Regions from separate parts of the Rhodococcus sp. AC861 genome, predicted to be linked through region 1. Evidence: riboswitches for the same ligand, from Rfam matches in the RefSeq annotation. Region 1 holds a riboswitch; each other region holds the start of a gene.
The links. A riboswitch is a leader RNA that binds a small molecule or an ion and turns the genes downstream of it on or off. The one in region 1 is predicted to bind S-adenosylmethionine.
Positions count from the first base shown of each region.

Region 2: another riboswitch for S-adenosylmethionine. It lies ahead of AC0IX4_RS01635 (aminotransferase class V-fold PLP-dependent enzyme); the one in region 1 lies ahead of AC0IX4_RS17805 (bifunctional o-acetylhomoserine/o-acetylserine sulfhydrylase).
Region 3: another riboswitch for S-adenosylmethionine. It lies ahead of AC0IX4_RS15280 (amino acid ABC transporter permease); the one in region 1 lies ahead of AC0IX4_RS17805 (bifunctional o-acetylhomoserine/o-acetylserine sulfhydrylase).

Region 1 covers NZ_CEEDMW010000005.1:327,988-333,659, forward strand. Annotated here, with positions in the region: gene araA (L-arabinose isomerase) at 1-1,326, shown strand, start outside; gene AC0IX4_RS17795 (exodeoxyribonuclease III) at 1,372-2,199, opposite strand; gene AC0IX4_RS17800 (MFS transporter) at 2,219-3,472, opposite strand; SAM riboswitch class IV at 3,668-3,792, shown strand; gene AC0IX4_RS17805 (bifunctional o-acetylhomoserine/o-acetylserine sulfhydrylase) at 3,993-5,378, shown strand; gene metX (homoserine O-acetyltransferase MetX) at 5,375-5,672, shown strand, end outside.
Region 2 covers NZ_CEEDMW010000001.1:347,738-353,409, forward strand. Annotated here, with positions in the region: gene AC0IX4_RS01630 (Pls/PosA family non-ribosomal peptide synthetase) at 1-2,510, opposite strand, end outside; SAM riboswitch class IV at 2,665-2,781, shown strand; gene AC0IX4_RS01635 (aminotransferase class V-fold PLP-dependent enzyme) at 2,838-4,094, shown strand; gene AC0IX4_RS01640 (hypothetical protein) at 4,218-4,658, shown strand; gene AC0IX4_RS01645 (YbaK/EbsC family protein) at 4,659-5,141, opposite strand; gene AC0IX4_RS01650 (crotonase/enoyl-CoA hydratase family protein) at 5,214-5,672, shown strand, end outside.
Region 3 covers NZ_CEEDMW010000004.1:378,144-383,815, forward strand. Annotated here, with positions in the region: gene AC0IX4_RS15270 (SDR family oxidoreductase) at 1-339, opposite strand, end outside; gene AC0IX4_RS15275 (diguanylate cyclase) at 413-1,798, opposite strand; SAM riboswitch class I at 2,104-2,201, shown strand; gene AC0IX4_RS15280 (amino acid ABC transporter permease) at 2,371-3,330, shown strand; gene AC0IX4_RS15285 (amino acid ABC transporter ATP-binding protein) at 3,327-4,109, shown strand; gene AC0IX4_RS15290 (ABC transporter substrate-binding protein) at 4,151-5,119, shown strand; gene AC0IX4_RS15295 (GNAT family N-acetyltransferase) at 5,158-5,622, shown strand.

The DNA.
Region 1 (5,672 bases):
CTGACGCAGATGCGCGAAGCCAACGCTGCCGCCGACTGCATCGGTGTGATCACGTGGATGCACACCTTCTCCCCCGCGAAGATGTGGATCGCAGGGTTGGACGCACTCGACGTGCCGCTGCTGCACCTGCACACGCAAGCGGGAATGTCGTTGCCCTGGTCCACCATCGACATGGAGTTCATGAACCTCAATCAGGCTGCGCACGGTGATCGCGAGTTCGGCCACATCCAGTCGCGAGTCGGCGTGCTGCGCACCACGGTCGCCGGGCACGTCGACAACCCGACCGTGGTCACGAGGGTGGACCAGTGGGCCCGCGCAGCGATCGGTCGCGCGGAGATGCGCACACTCAAGCTCGCCCGCTTCGGCGACAACATGCGCGACGTCGCCGTCACCGAGGGCGACAAGGTCGAGGCGCAGCTGCGTTTCGGTGTCTCGGTCAACACCTACGGGGTGAACGACCTCGTGGAGGTGGTGGACGGCGTCGGCGACAGTGCGATCGACGATCTGGTCGCCGAATACGTGGACGTCTACGACGTCGCCTCCGAACTGCGGCCGGGCGGTGACCGTCACGAGTCGCTGCGCTACGGCGCGCGCGTGGAAGCCGGAATGCGGCAGTTCCTGTCCGACGGTGGATTCGGAGCCTTCACCACCAACTTCGAGGATCTCGGCGGGCTACGACAACTGCCCGGCCTGGCCGTGCAGCGTTTGATGGCCGACGGCTACGGATTCGGCGGAGAGGGCGACTGGAAGACCTCGATGTTGTTGCGCGCCATGAAGACCATGGCTGCCGGCCTGGACGGCGGAACGTCCTTCATGGAGGACTACACCTACCATCTCGTTCCCGGCGAGGAGAAGATTCTCGGCGCTCACATGCTCGAGGTGTGCCCGTCCATCACCACGTCGCGGCCCACGGTGGAGATCCACCCGCTCTCCATCGGCGGCCGCGAAGACCCTGTGCGCATGCGGTTCACCGCGGATCCCGGCCCCGGCATCATCGTGGGACTGTCGGACGTCGGTGAACGGTTCCGCCTGACGGCCAACGTCGTCGAAGTCGTCGAGCCCGACGAGGCACTGCCCCAGCTGCCGGTGGCGTGCGCGGTGTGGAAGCCCGAGCCGTCGCTGTCGGTGTCCGCGGAATCGTGGCTGACCGCCGGGGCACCGCACCACACCGTGATGAGCACCGCGCTCGATATCGCTGTGCTCGAAGCATTCTCGGACATGATCGCCGTGGAACTGCTCACCATCGACGCCGACACGACAACGAGGGGCTTCCAGCGCACGTTGCGCTGGAACGCGGCATACCACCGGCTCGCAGCGGCGCTCTGACGGATCACGCGCCGCGTCGCCGGAGGTGACCGCCGAGCCGGCGGTCTAGCGGTACACGACGGTGACCGGCGCGTGATCCGACCATCGGAGGTCGTAACTGTCGGCACGTTCGACCACGGCGTCCTTCGCTCGGTCGGCGTAGTCGGTGGTGGCCATCTGATAGTCGATGCGCCATCCCGCGTCGTTGTCGAAGGCTTTGCCGCGGTACGACCACCAGCTGTAGGGACCGTCCTGGTCCGGGTGCAGTGCTCGCACGACATCCGTCCAGGCTCCGGTCTCGCCGATGAACGAGTCCAGCCACGCGCGCTCCGACGCAAGGAAGCCGGACTTGGTCCGGTTCCCCTTCCAGTTCTTCAGATCCAGCTCCGTGTGCGCGATGTTCCAGTCGCCGCACACGACGTGGTGCTCGCCCGACGATCCCGACGCGTCCAGGTGGTGCGCGAACGCTGCCATGAACCGTTCCTTCGACGCCTGCTTCTCGGTACCCACCTCACCCGAGGGCAGATACAGGCTTGCGACGGTGACGGCAGGATCGGCGCCGACCGCAGGGTAACGCGCCTCGATGTACCGGCCCGACTCGTCGAATTCGGCGTCACCGAAGCCGATCCGGACCGATTCGGCCGGCGTCCTCGACAGGATTGCTACCCCGTTGCGTCCCTTCACGGACGGCTCCGCGGACGCCAGGTGCCACCCCGCACCCTGCCTGCCACCGTCCAGCGCGGGGCCGAGGCAGGACAGGACTTCGTCGTCGGTCGCGCGAGTTTCCTGCAGGCAGATCACGTCCGCGCCGGACGTCGCGAGCCAGTCGAGCATTCCCTTACGCACTGCTGCGCGGATGCCGTTGACGTTGACCGAGGTGATGGTGTGAGACACCGGAGAACCGTATCCGAGCTCAGACCACTACTGCCCGGGCGTCCGTCCGGCGCTGCATCGCAACGGAGGTGGCGAGGACGGCGATACCGGCTATCGCCAGGCCCGCACCGACCACGGCGGGGGCCGTGTATCCGAAGCCGGCGGCGATGACGGCACCGCCGAGAGCGGCGCCGAGGGCGTTCGCGAAGTTGAACGCGGCGTGGTTCAGCGAGGCTGCCAGCGTCTGCGCGTCGGCGGCGACGTCCATCAGACGCGTCTGCAGGCCGGGCACGATCGCGGACCCGGAGGCTGCGATGAGGAAGACGACGATCAGCGCGGTGACCGGGTTGTGCGCCGCCGCGACGAACACGGCCAGGCTCACCGCGACCGAGGTCATGGCGAGGAACAGACCGGGAACCAGCATGCGGTCGGCGATCCATCCACCGAGGAAGTTGCCGGCCACCATGCCCAGTCCGTAGATCATCAGCGCAACGGGAACAGCTGCCTTGGACAGGCCGGACACGTCGGTCAACGTGGTCGCGATGTAGGTGTACACGGCGAACATGCCGCCGAACCCGACCATGCCGACGAACAGTGTCATCCACACCTGGGTGCGGCGGAATGCTCCGAGTTCGGTTCGAGTGTCCGTGGTCGGCATCGAGTCGAGCCGAGGCAACCACACCGCGAGCGCGGTGACGGTGAGTGCTCCGATGATCGCGACGATGCCGAAGGCGCTGCGCCACCCGAAGGCCTGTCCGATCCACGTCGCGGCAGGAACACCCACCACGTTGGCGACGGACAGACCCATCATCACCATCGCCACCGATTTGGCACGCTTGCCGGGATCCGCGAGGTGGGCCGCGACCAGCGCCGCAACACCGAAGTAGGCGCCGTGGGGCAACCCGGCGACGAATCGTGACGCCATGAGTTCGTGGAAGCTCGGCGCGAAGACGGTGCCGAGGTTGCCCAGCGTGAAGGCAACCATCAGAGCGAGGAGAAGGGTGCGGCGAGGAACCCGTGCCGCCAGTGCCGCGATCACGGGGGCGCCGACGACGACGCCGAGTGCGTAGGCGGAGATGAGGTGGCCCGCGCTGGGCTCGGACACCGACATCGAGGTCGCCATGTCGGGGAGCAGACCCATGGACACGAACTCGGTGGTGCCGATACCGAAGCCGCCGAGCGCCAGCGCCGACATCGCCACGCGTCGACGACGGACACGCTGCCGATCCGTCACGGCAGGTGCCGCGGCGGGTGCGGACGGGAGGACGTCGAAAGCGACGGAGGGGGGTGTCACAAGCTCTCTTTCGTGGTCGGTGGTGCGGTTCATGATCGATTCAGAAGGTAAGGACCCGTGAAACGGACAAGGCGCCCCGAAAGGCGCCTTCGCATGTTCCAGTCTGAACCCCGGCCAGGTCATTCGCCAATCGAACGACCGTGAGTTCGGCCACCCTTCCGACTCCCGGGAACGACCCGCTACCATTCCTGCCAAGGTCATGAGCGCCAGCATCGAGCCCCGGCTTGCTGGCCGGCAACCCTCCAACCGCGGTGGGGTGCCCCGGGTGATGACCGGGTTACTCGGTCCGTGATCGTGCGGAGCGAGAGCAAGCGCGGGCCCGATCCCTCGGGCCCACCGACCGGCACCTCGGAGGTTTCCACCATGTGTTGTAGCTCGCGATAGGCCCCGATACTTCTTTCTCCACGAAGCTCGGCTCGCCTACTGCGCTCTGCACACGGTGACGGTGACTCGTGCGGCAGACGTGGTGCGTTCCGACGTGGATTCCCTGCACGCCACCTCCACGAGGAGCACGACAGACATGACCGACAATTACTCCGACCCGAACTCTCCCGCGCCCGAGGTCTCCGCGCCCGACGTCTCGGGATCCGATGTCGTCGACGCGGTGGGTGCGCCCGTCGAAGATCCGGCTCTGAACTGGAGTTTCGAGACCCGCCAGGTCCACGTCGGACAGGTTCCCGATGCGACGACCCACGCACGCGCCCTGCCGATCTACCAGACCACCTCGTACACGTTCGACAGCACCGATCACGCGGCAGCACTGTTCGGACTGGCCGAGCCCGGCAACATCTACACCCGCATCATGAACCCCACGCAGGACGTCGTGGAGCAGCGCATCGCCTCCCTCGAGGGCGGCGTCGCCGCACTGCTCGTCGCGTCCGGCCAGGCCGCCGAGACGCTGGCGATCCTGAACATCGCCGAGACCGGCGACCACGTCGTCTCCAGCCCGCGTCTGTACGGCGGCACGTACAACCTCTTCCACTACACGCTGCCGAAGCTGGGCATCACCGTCTCGTTCGTCGACGATCCCGACGACCTCGACCAGTGGGACAAGGCGGTCCGCCCCGAGACGAAGGCGTTCTACGGGGAGACCATTTCCAACCCGAAGAACGACATCTTCGACATCCGCGGCGTCTCCGATGTCGCTCATCGCCACGGCATTCCGCTGATCGTCGACAACACGGTCGCGACCCCGTACCTGATCCAGCCGCTGAAGCACGGCGCGGACATTGTGGTGCACTCGGCCACCAAGTACCTCGGCGGCCACGGCACGGCCATCGCCGGCGTCATCGTGGACGGCGGCGGCTTCGACTGGACGCAGGGCCGCTTCACCAACTTCACCACCCCTGATCCCAGCTACCACGGTGTGGTGTTCGCCGATCTGGGTGCGCCCGCGTACGCCCTCAAGGCGCGTGTGCAGTTGCTCCGCGACATCGGCGCCGCGGTGTCCCCGTTCAACGCCTTCCTCATCGGGCAGGGCATCGAGACTCTGTCCCTGCGACTCGAGCGGCACGTGCAGAACGCGACCGCCGTGGCGACGTTCCTCGAGAACCGCGCGGAGGTCGTCAGTGTCAACTACGCCGGACTCCCGTCGTCGCCCTGGTACGACCGTGGCCGGGAACTGGCGCCGCGCGGAGCCGGAGCCATCGTGGCGTTCGAGCTCACCGGTGGGCTCGAGGCCGGAAAACGTTTCGTCGACGCCCTGGAACTACACAGCCATGTCGCTAATATCGGTGACGTGCGTTCCTTGGTCATCCACCCCGCGTCGACGACGCATTCGCAGTTGTCGCCCGAGGAGCAGGCGGCCTCCGGCGTGACGCCGGGGCTCGTTCGACTCGCCGTCGGTATCGAGGGAATCGACGACATCCTCGCCGATCTGGAGAAGGGTTTCCGGGCAGCATCTTGACACTCGATCTCCCCTCGCTCGCTCGTTCGTCGGCATTTCCGCCGGCGGACGGGCGGGTGGGCACCGTGCACATCGGCGACGTTCCCCTCGAGAGCGGTCGCGTGGTTCCCGACGCGACCGTCGTGGTGCAGCGGTGGGGAGAGGTGTCTCCGGCGCGGGACAACGTCGTGCTGGTCGAACACGCACTCACCGGCGACTCCCATGTCACCGGACCGGCCGGGCCGGGTCACCCGTCACCCGGCTGGTGGTCGGGAATGGTCGGTCCCGGAGCGCCGCTGGACACCGACCGTTGGT
Region 2 (5,672 bases), on a different contig from region 1:
AGCAGCGAGGTGAATCCGTAGACGGGCACCCATCCCCGTCCGCGCGGGGGCGCCGCGTCGGGCCACGGATGGGTGGCCTTGCCGACCTTCGCGGCCGGGGATCCCGACCACTGCTGACCGGCCTTGACCTTGCCCGAGACGGCGGACCCGGCGGTGATCTCGGCGTTGCGGCCGATGCGCGCCCCGGGCAGAAGTGTCGAACGCGCCCCGACCGTCGCGCCGGCTCCGACCTCGATCGAGCCGATGTGGACGACGTCGCCGTCGATCCAGTACCCCGACAGGTCGACCTCCGGTTCGAGCGCGCACCCGTCACCGAGAGTGAGCATGCCCGTCACCGGGGGCAACGTGTGCAGGTCGACGTCGCGCCCGACCGTCGCACCGAGAGCCCTTGCGTAGTAGACCATCCACGGTGCCCCGGACAGGTTCGATGCGCCGCTGGCGTCGGTGAGGCGATTGGCCGCCCACAACCTGAGGTGGACGCTCCCGCCGCGCGGGTGCGAACCCTCGGTCACGCCGCGCATGAGCGCGCGAGATCCGACGACGGACACAGCCATGCGTCCGACCGGGGTGACGAACAGCAGGAAGCCGAGTGCCAGCCACCACCACGACAGGGTGGGCAACCACGCGTGCGGGGAGACAGTCGACGCAAGGTTGGCCACGACGCCGAGCCAGGTGACCCATTGCAGCCCGGTCAGCGTCGTCAACGGCAGGGTGGCCAGTACCTGCGCGAGTTGCGCCGACCGCGGGGTCGGCGTCACGATCCGCTTCTCCGTCACGGGTGGCGGAACCAGTGAGTCGAGCAGCGCCACCAGCGAACCCAGCCGCGGGTGGTCGTAGAGTTGGGCCACGGTGATCTCGGGGAACCGCTCGCGCAGGCGAGTCACGAGCAGAGCCGCGGACAGCGAGCCGCCACCTGCTGCGAAGAAGTCGGCGTCCAGTGACCCGATCTCGGAGCCGAGCACGTCGCTCCACAACTCGGCCACCCATCCGGCCGTTCCGGCGAGAGCCGAGTCCTCGACGGGACCTCCGCGTCGGGGTAGCGGCCAGGGGAGCGCGGCGCGGTCCACCTTGCCGGACGTCCGCGTCGGCAGCTCGTCCACCAGTGCCAGTCGCGGAACCATCGCGGCCGGAAGTTGCTCTGCCAGAAGCTCTCGCGCGCGGACGGTGTCGAAGTCGGGGTCCGTGCTGACGAGGTACCCGACCAGGACAGGCGTGCCCGATCCGGTGGTGCGTACCGCTGCCGCCGCGCCGCTCACGCCGGGCAGGGACTGCAGCGCGTTGTCCACCTCACCCAACTCGATGCGTCGTCCGCCGACCTTCACCTGGTCGTCGGCACGGCCTTGGAACAGCAGCCCCTCCAGCTCGAGGCGCACGAGATCGCCACTGCGGTAGGCGCGTTCCCAGCCGAGGGACTCCATGGGTGCATACTTCTCGGCATCCTTCACCGGATCGAGGTAGCGGGCGAGCCCGACACCTCCGATCACGAGTTCGCCGACATCGCCGATCTGCACGGGTCGATCGTCGGGACCGATGACCGCCAGATCCCAACCGTCGAGGGGCAGGCCGATGCGGACCGGGCCGACGCCGTCCATCAGGGCGGCGCACGCGACGACGGTCGCCTCGGTGGGGCCGTACGTGTTCCACACTTCACGACCCGGAACAGCAAGGCGCTCAGCAAGATCGGGTGGGCAGGCCTCACCGCCGAAGATCAGCAGTCGAACGTCCTCCAATGCCTCGCGTGGCCACAGTGCGGCCAGCGTGGGCACCGTCGACACGACGCTGATGTCGCGGGCGACCAGCCACGGGCCGAGGTCCATGCCGCTGCGCACGAGCGAGCGGGGCGCGGGCACCAGGCAGGCGCCACTACGCCACGCCAGCCACATCTCTTCGCACGACGCATCGAAGGCCACCGAGAGCCCGGCCAGGACGCGGTCACCCGGACCCATCGGTCGATCCTGGAGGAACAGCCGTGCCTCGGCGTCGACGAAGGCAGCGGCATTGCGGTTGCTCACCGCGACGCCCTTGGGCTTACCCGTCGACCCCGAGGTGAAGATGACCCACGCATCGTCGTCGGGAGTGGGACGACCGACGTCGCGACCGGTACTCGGCGCGCCGGTGCTGGTGACTCCACCGGCGGAGATGATGGCCGTGACGCCCGCCTCGGAGAACACCATCTCGGCGCGCTCGTCCGGATCGTCGACATCCACGGGCACGTACGCGGCACCGGCGGCGATCACCGACAGGATCGCCGCGTACAGGGAGTAGCTCCCCGACGGCATCCGCACGCCGACGCGGTCCCCGGCGCAGACGCCGTGGCGCGCGAGCCAGCCCGCCCCCTCGTCGATGTTGTCCATGAGTTCGGCGTAGCTGACCGTGGTCGTGCCGTCGTCGAGTGCAGGCGCATCGGGCCAGGAACGCGCGGTGGCCTCCAGGATGTCCACGAGGGTGCGCTCCGGCGCGGCCAGATGGGAGCGGACGTACTCCTCGGGAATGCTGATCTGCAGGGACAAGTCGGGCGGCCTCTCGGGGTGAACAGCACTTCTCACATTCGTGACGACACGTTATTGCACGGCTAGTTTGCGGGTTGGTGAACAACTCCGCTGTACGGCCGACACGACGAGAACGAGTTGACAACTCGCGCTCCGCTTTGCCATTCTGCTCTCAGGTCACGAGTACCAGCATCAAGCCCCGGCTAGCTGGTCGGCAACCCTCCTCCGCGGTGGGGTGCTCCGGGTGACGACCAGGCTGCGTTCCGAGCACGGAACGCCGCAAGCGCGGATCGACGCTCACCTACTCGGCTATCGCCGTGCGTCGATCCCTCGACGGAGGGATTTCTCATGACCAGCACCCTGCAACGCCCGATCGCGTCGATCCACGGCAGCGAGCACGAGGTCACATGCACCGACGGACGTGTCGTCCGCTGTGCGGACTTCGATTACGCGGCGAGCGCCCCCGCACTGGACAGCGTCGTCGATCGAGTGCGAGAAGTGTTGCCCTACTGCGCAAGTGTGCATCGAGGCGCCGGATACAAGTCGCGTGTCTGCACCGCGGAGTACGAGGCCGCTCGGAACACCGTGCACGCGTTCTGCGGAGCGGACGACGACGATGTCGTGGTGTTCACCCGCAACACGACCGACGCTCTGAACTTGTTGGCGCGCTGCGTCCCCGGTGACACGGTGGTGCTGGACATCGAGCACCACGCGAACCTTCTTCCCTGGCGCAATCGCCGTGTCGTGCGGTCCGCGACCACGGTGCGCGAAACCCTCGACCGGTTGCGAGTGGAGTTGGCAACGAAACCCGCTGCGCTGCTGGCGATCACCGGCGCGTCCAACGTGACCGGTGAAGTGCTTCCGCTGGCGGAACTGGCGTCGCTCGCGCATTCGTTCGGCACACGGATCCTCGTCGACGGTGCTCAGCTGGTTCCGCACCGTCCGGTCGACCTCACCGCGACCGGAATCGATTACCTTGCCTTCAGCGGTCACAAGCTGTATGCACCGTTCGGTGCCGGAGTGCTTGTGGGACGCCGTGATTGGCTCGACGTAGCAGAGCCCTACCTGGCGGGTGGGGGAGCGACGCAGCACGTCGGAATCGACGACGCCTCGGCTCGGGAGAGCGTCGACATCCGGTGGGCCCCGTCGCCGGAGCGACACGAGGGCGGCACGCCGAATCTGCTGGGAGCGGTAGCGCTCGCCGCAGCGTGCGACGAGATCGAGCGCATCGGTTTCGACGCCGTCGCCGACCACGATCACGAGTGCACCGCGGCGCTGATCCGCGGCCTGAGCGCGGTGGACGGGGTGCAGGTTCTGCGTGTCTGGTCCGACTCGGAGGACATCGTCGGCATCGTCTCCTTCGCAGTGGCCGGCGTCGATCCATCCGTTCTGGCCACGGCGCTCGCCGACGATCACGGCATCGCGGTGCGAGCCGGCAAGTTCTGCGCGCATCCGTTGCTGGATCGTCTCGGTGTCTCCGGCGGCGCCGTCCGCGCGAGCATCGGCCTGGGTACGACGCAGGGAGACGTCGACCGAGTCGTCGAGGCGGTCGCTGTGACGTGCCTCTCACTGCGGCGCCGCGTCACCACGGGGTCGTTAGCATGAGCAGCGTGATGAGAGGTGGGTTGTGGCATCGGCGACACGTCGACTACTGCCGCGCCACGTCGAGTGCGTGTCCGGTCCGCTGACCACCCGACACGCTCTCCTCATCGACTGACTGGATCTCCCATGACCACCGTTCCACTCGACGCCCTCGTCGCTCTCGACCCGTCCGTAGCCGCGCAGGGAGCCGACATCGCGCCGCTGCAGTCGGACATCGTGCGCTTCTCTGCGGCGGACTTGTCCGAGGCGCAGAACAAGTACGCGCGCCTCAAGGCGGACCACCCCGACTCGCGCGTGTTCGTCGATCTCGACGTCCACATCGCATCCGACGCCCGTACGGCGCGTCGAGACGTGCTCGCGTCGGAGACGAAGCCCCGCGACGGCGTGCTGCAGTACGTCGGAACCGCGTCCGGGCTCGCAGGTCTGATCGCGGACATCGTCGCGGTCGACGTCGCGGACGGCGTGATCCTGCGGCCGATCGTCGATCGGTCGGCCGACGATGTCGTGCGGTCCATCGACGCCGATGTCGTTCCTGCACTGGCGATCCGGCGCGTTCGAGCGTCCTGATCAGACGTCCGGGCCGACGTCCACGGCAAGCCCGGCGGTGATGCGCAGCAATTCCGAGTACGTCGTACGGAACGTCGTGTTCGGGTGGCCCGCTGCCGCCCACAACTGCGGGAACGCCGCGAGGGCGGTGTCGACGTAGGTGGGCAGATTGGTGGGGTGACCCACCGGAGCGATACCGCCGACGGGTTGGCCGGTGGCGTCCTCGGCCACATCCCGAGGTGCGCGGGTGAGGATGCCGTCGACGCGTCGGCCCGTGGCGTCGAGGTCGACGTTGTGGGCGCCGGACACCAGGAACAGCACCGGATCGTCGTCGAGAAGCATCACCAGTGACTTGGTCACGGCACCCAGCTCGATCCCGCTCGCCGCAGCCGCCTGACGTGCGGTGTGCATCGGTTCCGGCCGGGTCACGACGACGCCGTGGTGACCGCGCGATATCAGGACGTCCGCGACGTGGGCCGCGCCGGGATGAGGAATCCGGGTCATGGTCGAAGGATATCGGCCGCGGCGGCCCGTCACCGGGTACTGGCCGTCCGGTGTGCTGTCTATCCTTCGAGGATGACTACTGCCTATTCGACAGCCCCGTCCGGTGACGCGTGGAAAGCCTTCACCGTGTCAGCCGAGAACCACGTCGCGACGGTGACTCTCGTCGGTCCCGGCAAGGGCAACGCGATGGGGCCCGACTTCTGGTCCGAACTACCGCTGATCTTTTCCGCGATCGATGCCGATCCGGAGGTTCGAGCAGTCGTACTCGCGGGATCGGGACGCAACTTCAGCTACGGCCTCGACCTGCCCGCCATGGCCGGCGACTTCGGAGCCGTCATGGGTGACAAGGCTCAGGCCGGTCCGCGCAGCACGTTCCACGACATGATCAAGCGGATGCAGGCGTCGATCAACGCTGTCGCCGATTGCCGCAAGCCCGTCGTCGCCGCCGTGCAGGGGTGGTGCATCGGAGGTGGCATCGACCTGATCTCGGCGGCCGACATCCGATACGCCAGTGCAGATGCGAAGTTCAGT
Region 3 (5,672 bases), on a different contig from region 1:
CATCAGGGCAACGTGGCGTACCGATTTCTCGTCCGCCAGTGCGTCGACGGTATTGCGCAGGGTCGCCGTGTTGACCTCGATGTTCTCGGCTTCGGTGTCCTGCTTCATCCACGCGGTGAAGAAGACGATGTCGGGAGCGGTTCCTCGCAGTGCCTCACGGAGCCCAGCGATGTCCATCAGGTCCGCGGTCACCGGTGTCACCCCCTCCACCGGGAGCGAGGTCTTGCGAGACAGCCCGTAGGTGGTCCACCCGGCCTCGACGAGTTGGCGGCAGATGGTCTGCCCCGATATGCCGGTCGCGCCGACGACGAGCGCCGTGCCCGGACGTGGTGAAGCCATGGACGAAGTGCCTCCGCTCTGGGGATCGCGTGTCGATCCCGCCGTCCGGCTACCCGTGGGCGCCGAGACGCAATCAGGAGGGCGTGAGCGAGGAGGACATCACGGTGTCGCATAGCCGTGCGAGCGATACTCCGTCGGCACGCGAGCGCTGTACGAGTACCCGTACCGCGTCGTCACGGTCCACACCGAGCTGCTCCATCACTATTCCTGTGCACTGGTCCAGCGACGCGACCGTGGACAGTGCGGTCACGTACCGCACCGCGTCGTTGGAGGACGCGGCGGCGATGACCTCGTCGAGCCGCTCGGAGAGCGCTGCCAGAGCCTCGGCCGGTCTGCCGGACCGTGCCCGACGGCTGTGTAGTTCGACCAGGGTGGCGGCGACGGCGGCCGATGCGTCGAGGGTGTCCGAGTGTGTCCGCCGATGGAACACGGTGTCGTGACCGATGGCGATGCGATCGCGTCCGCCTTGTTTCGCGGCGTACATCGCCTCGTCGGCGCGGGCGATCATCGCATCGAGCGCAGCGTCGACGTCGATGACGTTGTCGGTCCGGTCGAGGGTCGACGGGTGTGCTCGCGATGTTCCGATGCTGACCGTGACCGCGCATTCGGCGCGGACGGACCGCAGTACCGACAGTGCGACGTCGGCTCCGGGAGCGTGGTGGGCGACGACGAGGAATTCTTCTCCGCCGAGTCGCGCGACGATGGCGCCGCGAGGCACCGCGGACACGATCGTTCGGGCGACCGACTCCAGGGTCCGGTCGCCGTACGTGTGTCCGTGCGTGTCGTTCACGGCTTTGAAGTTGTCGATGTCGATGACCGAGGCGGTGATCGTCGCGTCCAGGCCTACCGCCGTGCGGAGCATCCCGTCGAGGAGCGGCAGAACACCTCGCCTGTTGAGTAGCCCCGTCAGGACGTCCGTTCGCGCCAGCAGGTCGTACCGGCGGCTCACGTCCGCCATCGACATGCGCAGGCTCCAGACCAGCAGAACCGGCACGACGACGATGGTGAGCGACGCGCCGGCGGCGACGGCGTCCGCTCCCCGGCTGGACGCGGAGTCCACACACAGGGCGGTCCCCAGGCCGGCCGCGAGGGTGGCGAACGCGGTGGCCGTCCTCGGCGGGGATGCCGAGGCCGCCAACACCGGCACGATCGTCAACAGCGCACTGACTGTCAACGTGTCGGCCGGGTCCGCGATACCGACCGCAGCCGCCGCGGTGCCGACCACCGCCATCGCGCCCGTGACCACGAATTGGCGTTCGGTCAATCGTCCGGTCCGGACCACGATGCCGACCACGACGACGGCAAGAACGATGGCGAGCGCCGTGGCCACCACGGGAACGAGACCGGGGTGGAACAAGCCGGGAATGCCCCATCCGGCTGCGAGTAGGAATGCGGACATGGTCACGGTGGTGGCCATCGCCAGTGATCGACGATCCTGGAATCGTCGCGAGGTCGACACGGCGGGCAGGTGTCGAGACGCTGACGTGAACCGACTGCGACGACCGGCATCGCTGTGTCGTCTCACACGAGTACCTCGGTTCCTGACCCACCGGCGGGAAGTCCAACTGTTCCGATGAGGGTACCGATTCACGGGCCTGACCGGGGCGTTCGAGCGCGAACAGGCGCTGCACCCGGCACCGGTCTCGTCGTCGGAGCAGGACGGCGACCGCATTGTCACGAGTCAGAATCACCGTGATCTCATTAGATCGAGGCGAAATCTGTTGCGCGATTTGACGTCTCGATGTTCCGGGTCTAGATTTCTGCTCACCATCAGGAGCGACCGAGAGACCTGGCTCGTCGACGTCGCAGCAACCCCCCTCTCCTGTCGAGGGTGTGGGTGCTACCGCCAGGACCGATGGAGGAGCACCGATGAACCACGATCCGCGGCGACGCCTGCACGTCGACCTGTGCCGAGTGAGCACCTGCGTCTGTACGCGCTGCTCCTGACTCGCGACCCCGACTTCCCGCCTCGAAAGGCCCCCCGATGTGCCCTGCTGTCTCGACCCCTGACCCTTTTCTCCGGTTCGTCCGGTGACGCAACTCGACGCTCGCCCCTCCGCGGCCGCCGCGGTGGACGACGTCCGTGACGAGGACCTCGTCGTCGCACGGACCTGGCATCCCTGGCGGTGGATCATCGCCGTCGCCACGCTGGTGGTGGTGGCGCAGTTCGGGCACGGACTGGCCACGAACGCCGGATGGGACTGGGGGACCTTCGCTCAGTACTTCACGGCCGCATCGGTCATGTCGGCACTCTGGCTGACCATCCAATTGACGTTCTGGGGAACGCTGATCGGGTTCGCCATCGGTATCGCACTCGCAGTAGCTCGGTTGTCGGCCAACCCGGTGCTGCAGGTGATCGCCTGGTTCTACATCTGGGCGTTCCGATCCATCCCGCTCATCGTGCAGCTGTTGTTCTGGTTCAACATCGCGTACCTCTACCAGACGCTGTCGCTCGGAATCCCGTTCGGACCCAGCTTCTTCCGGTTCGATGTCAACAACGTGATCAGTGGCTCCACGGCGGCCATCATCGGCCTGGCGCTGCACCAGGCGGCGTACTCCGCCGAGATCGTGCGGGCCGGCATCATCTCGGTCGATCAGGGTCAGCTGGAAGCAGCTGCGGCGCTCGGAATCCCGAAGCGGCGTGAATTCTTCAAGATCGTTCTCCCGCAGGCGATGCGGGGGATCCTGCCGAATGCGGCGAACGAAGTCATCAGCCTGTTCAAAGGCACGTCCATCGTGTCGGTCATGGCGATCGCCGAGCTGTTCTATCAAGTGCAGGTCATCTACGGCCGCAGCGGCCGCGTCGTTCCGCTGCTGATGGTGGCGACAGTCTGGTACATCATCCTCACGTCGATTCTGTCGATCGTGCAGTTCTACGTGGAGCGCCACTACGCGAAGGGTGCGGTACGCACCGTCCCGCTGACGCCACTGCAGCAGATACGGAAGCGATTCTCCGAGATCACCTTCGCCCCGAGAGGAGCAACACGATGACGCACTCCGTCGACGACTCCACCTATGCGGTCGAGGTGCGAGGTGTGCACAAGTCCTTCGGTGCGCTGAAGGTTCTCGACGGCGTGGACCTCGTCGTTCGTCCGGGTGAGGTCACCGCGATCATCGGCCCGTCCGGGTCCGGGAAATCGACACTCCTGCGGGTGCTCAACCACCTCGAGAAGGTCGATCGAGGAACGGTTCGCGTCGATGGTGACCTGGTCGGATATCGCCGCAGAGGCGCCAAGCTGCACGAACTCAGCGGCCGGGAGATTCTTCGACAGCGATCGAGGATCGGGTTCGTCTTCCAGAACTTCAACCTCTTCCCGCACCTGACCGTGCTGGAGAACGTGGTCGAGGCGCCGGTGTCGGCGCAGAAGCGCCCGCGTGCAGAGGTCGAGACCGAGGCGCTCGCGTTGCTCGAGCGTGTCGGTGTCGGAGCCAAGGCCCACGACTACCCCCGTCGCCTGTCCGGTGGTCAACAGCAACGCGTCGCCATCGCTCGGGCGCTGGCTCTGCGACCGAAGGTGATCCTGTTCGACGAGCCCACCTCGGCTCTCGATCCGGAACTGGTGGGTGAAGTTCTCGAAGTCATCCGCGATCTCGCCAGGGACGGGGCCACGCTCGTCATCGTCACGCACGAAGTCGCATTCGCCCGGGAGATCGCCGACACGGTGGTCTTCATGGACGGCGGCGTGATCGTCGAGCAGGGTACTCCCGCGGAACTCCTCGATTCACCCACACAGGACCGCACCAAGGCGTTCCTCGCACACGTTCTCTGACACCTCACTCGTCTTGCACTTCTCACCCACAAGGAACAGCCATGTCCGCACCACGAAGAACCGTCGCCCTCCTCACCGCTGCATTCGCCGCCGTCACCCTGACCGCGACGGCGTGCAGTGAGCCGACCGCCGAGTCCGAGGTCGTCACGACCGGAGGCCAGGTTTTCGACCTCACTCCCGAACAGTCGGGACGAGTCCGCGCGGAGAAGGTCGACGAGATCGCGGCCGAGGTTCCACAGGCCATCCGCGACCGCGGCACCCTCGTCGTCACCGGAGCCAGCGGCACGGCGCCGCCGCTGCGCTTCTACGCCACAGACGACACCACGACCGTCGGCTCCGAGGTCGACTTCTCGTATCTGATCGCCGACATCCTCGGTCTCACACCGCAGATCGAGGTCGCCGACTGGTCGCAGAACTTCGTCAAGGTCGATTCGGGCGAGAACGACGTGTTCATCTCCAACGTGACGGTGACCGAGGAGCGGAAGGACAAGTACGACTTCGCGACCTACCGTCTGGACAACATCGCGTTCGAGGCGAAGAAGGACAGTGGCTGGACAGTGTCGAAGAGGCAGGACATCGCCGGGAAGAAGATCGGTGTCGGTTCCGGAACGAACCAGGAGCAGCTCCTGGTGGACTGGAACGCGCAGAACGTGGCGGAGGGTCTCGCTCCGGCCGAGATCGCCTACTACCAGCAGACATCGGACTACTACCTCGCCTTGGGCTCGGGGCGTATCGACGGCTACCTCGGCCCCAACCCGTCCGCGATCTACCACGCCGCGACCGGTGGGGAGACGGAAGTGGTGGGCACCCTGTCCGGCGCCGGTGATGCACTGCAGGGTGAGATCGCTGTGCTGACGAAGAAGGACAACGGGCTCATCCAGGCCGTGCACGACGCCATCGACCACGCGATCGAGGACGGCAGCTACCAGAAGGTTCTCGATCGCTGGGGTCTGCAGAGCGAGGCCGTGCAGACCTCGGAGATCAACCCGCCCGGACTTCCGCGGCAGTGACCGTCGACGCCGGCATCGGCGACTCCGGGATCCAGTTCATGAGCATCACGCAGGACGATCCCCTGGCCGCGCCGCTACTGCACGACCTCGCGCGCGAGTACGCGTCACGGTACGGACGTAGTCCGGACGAACTGCGTGAAGAACTCGAGTCGTACCCGGGCGACGAATTCGCGGCTCCGCACGGTGCGTTGATCGTCGCCGTCCTGGGCGGAGTGCCGATCGCCGGCGGCGCGTATCGCCGATTCGACTGCCGAACAGCAGAGTTGAAACGTATCTGGACTGCCAGGGCTTATCGCGGTAAGGGGTTCGGGCGTCTGGTGGTCTCGGAACTCGAACGCAGTGCACGCGACCGGGGCTACCGACGGATCTACCTGACCACCGGATGGAATCAGTCGGAAGCGGTCGCGCTCTATCTCGCCGCCGGCTATCGGCCGCTCTACGACCAGGGCTTGCCGTCCGAGTCCGTCGGAATCCACCCCTTCGAGAAAGCTATCGCGGCCTAGCCCGCGCCGCACCCGTCACCACACACCATCGTCGAAGAATCGGAGACACC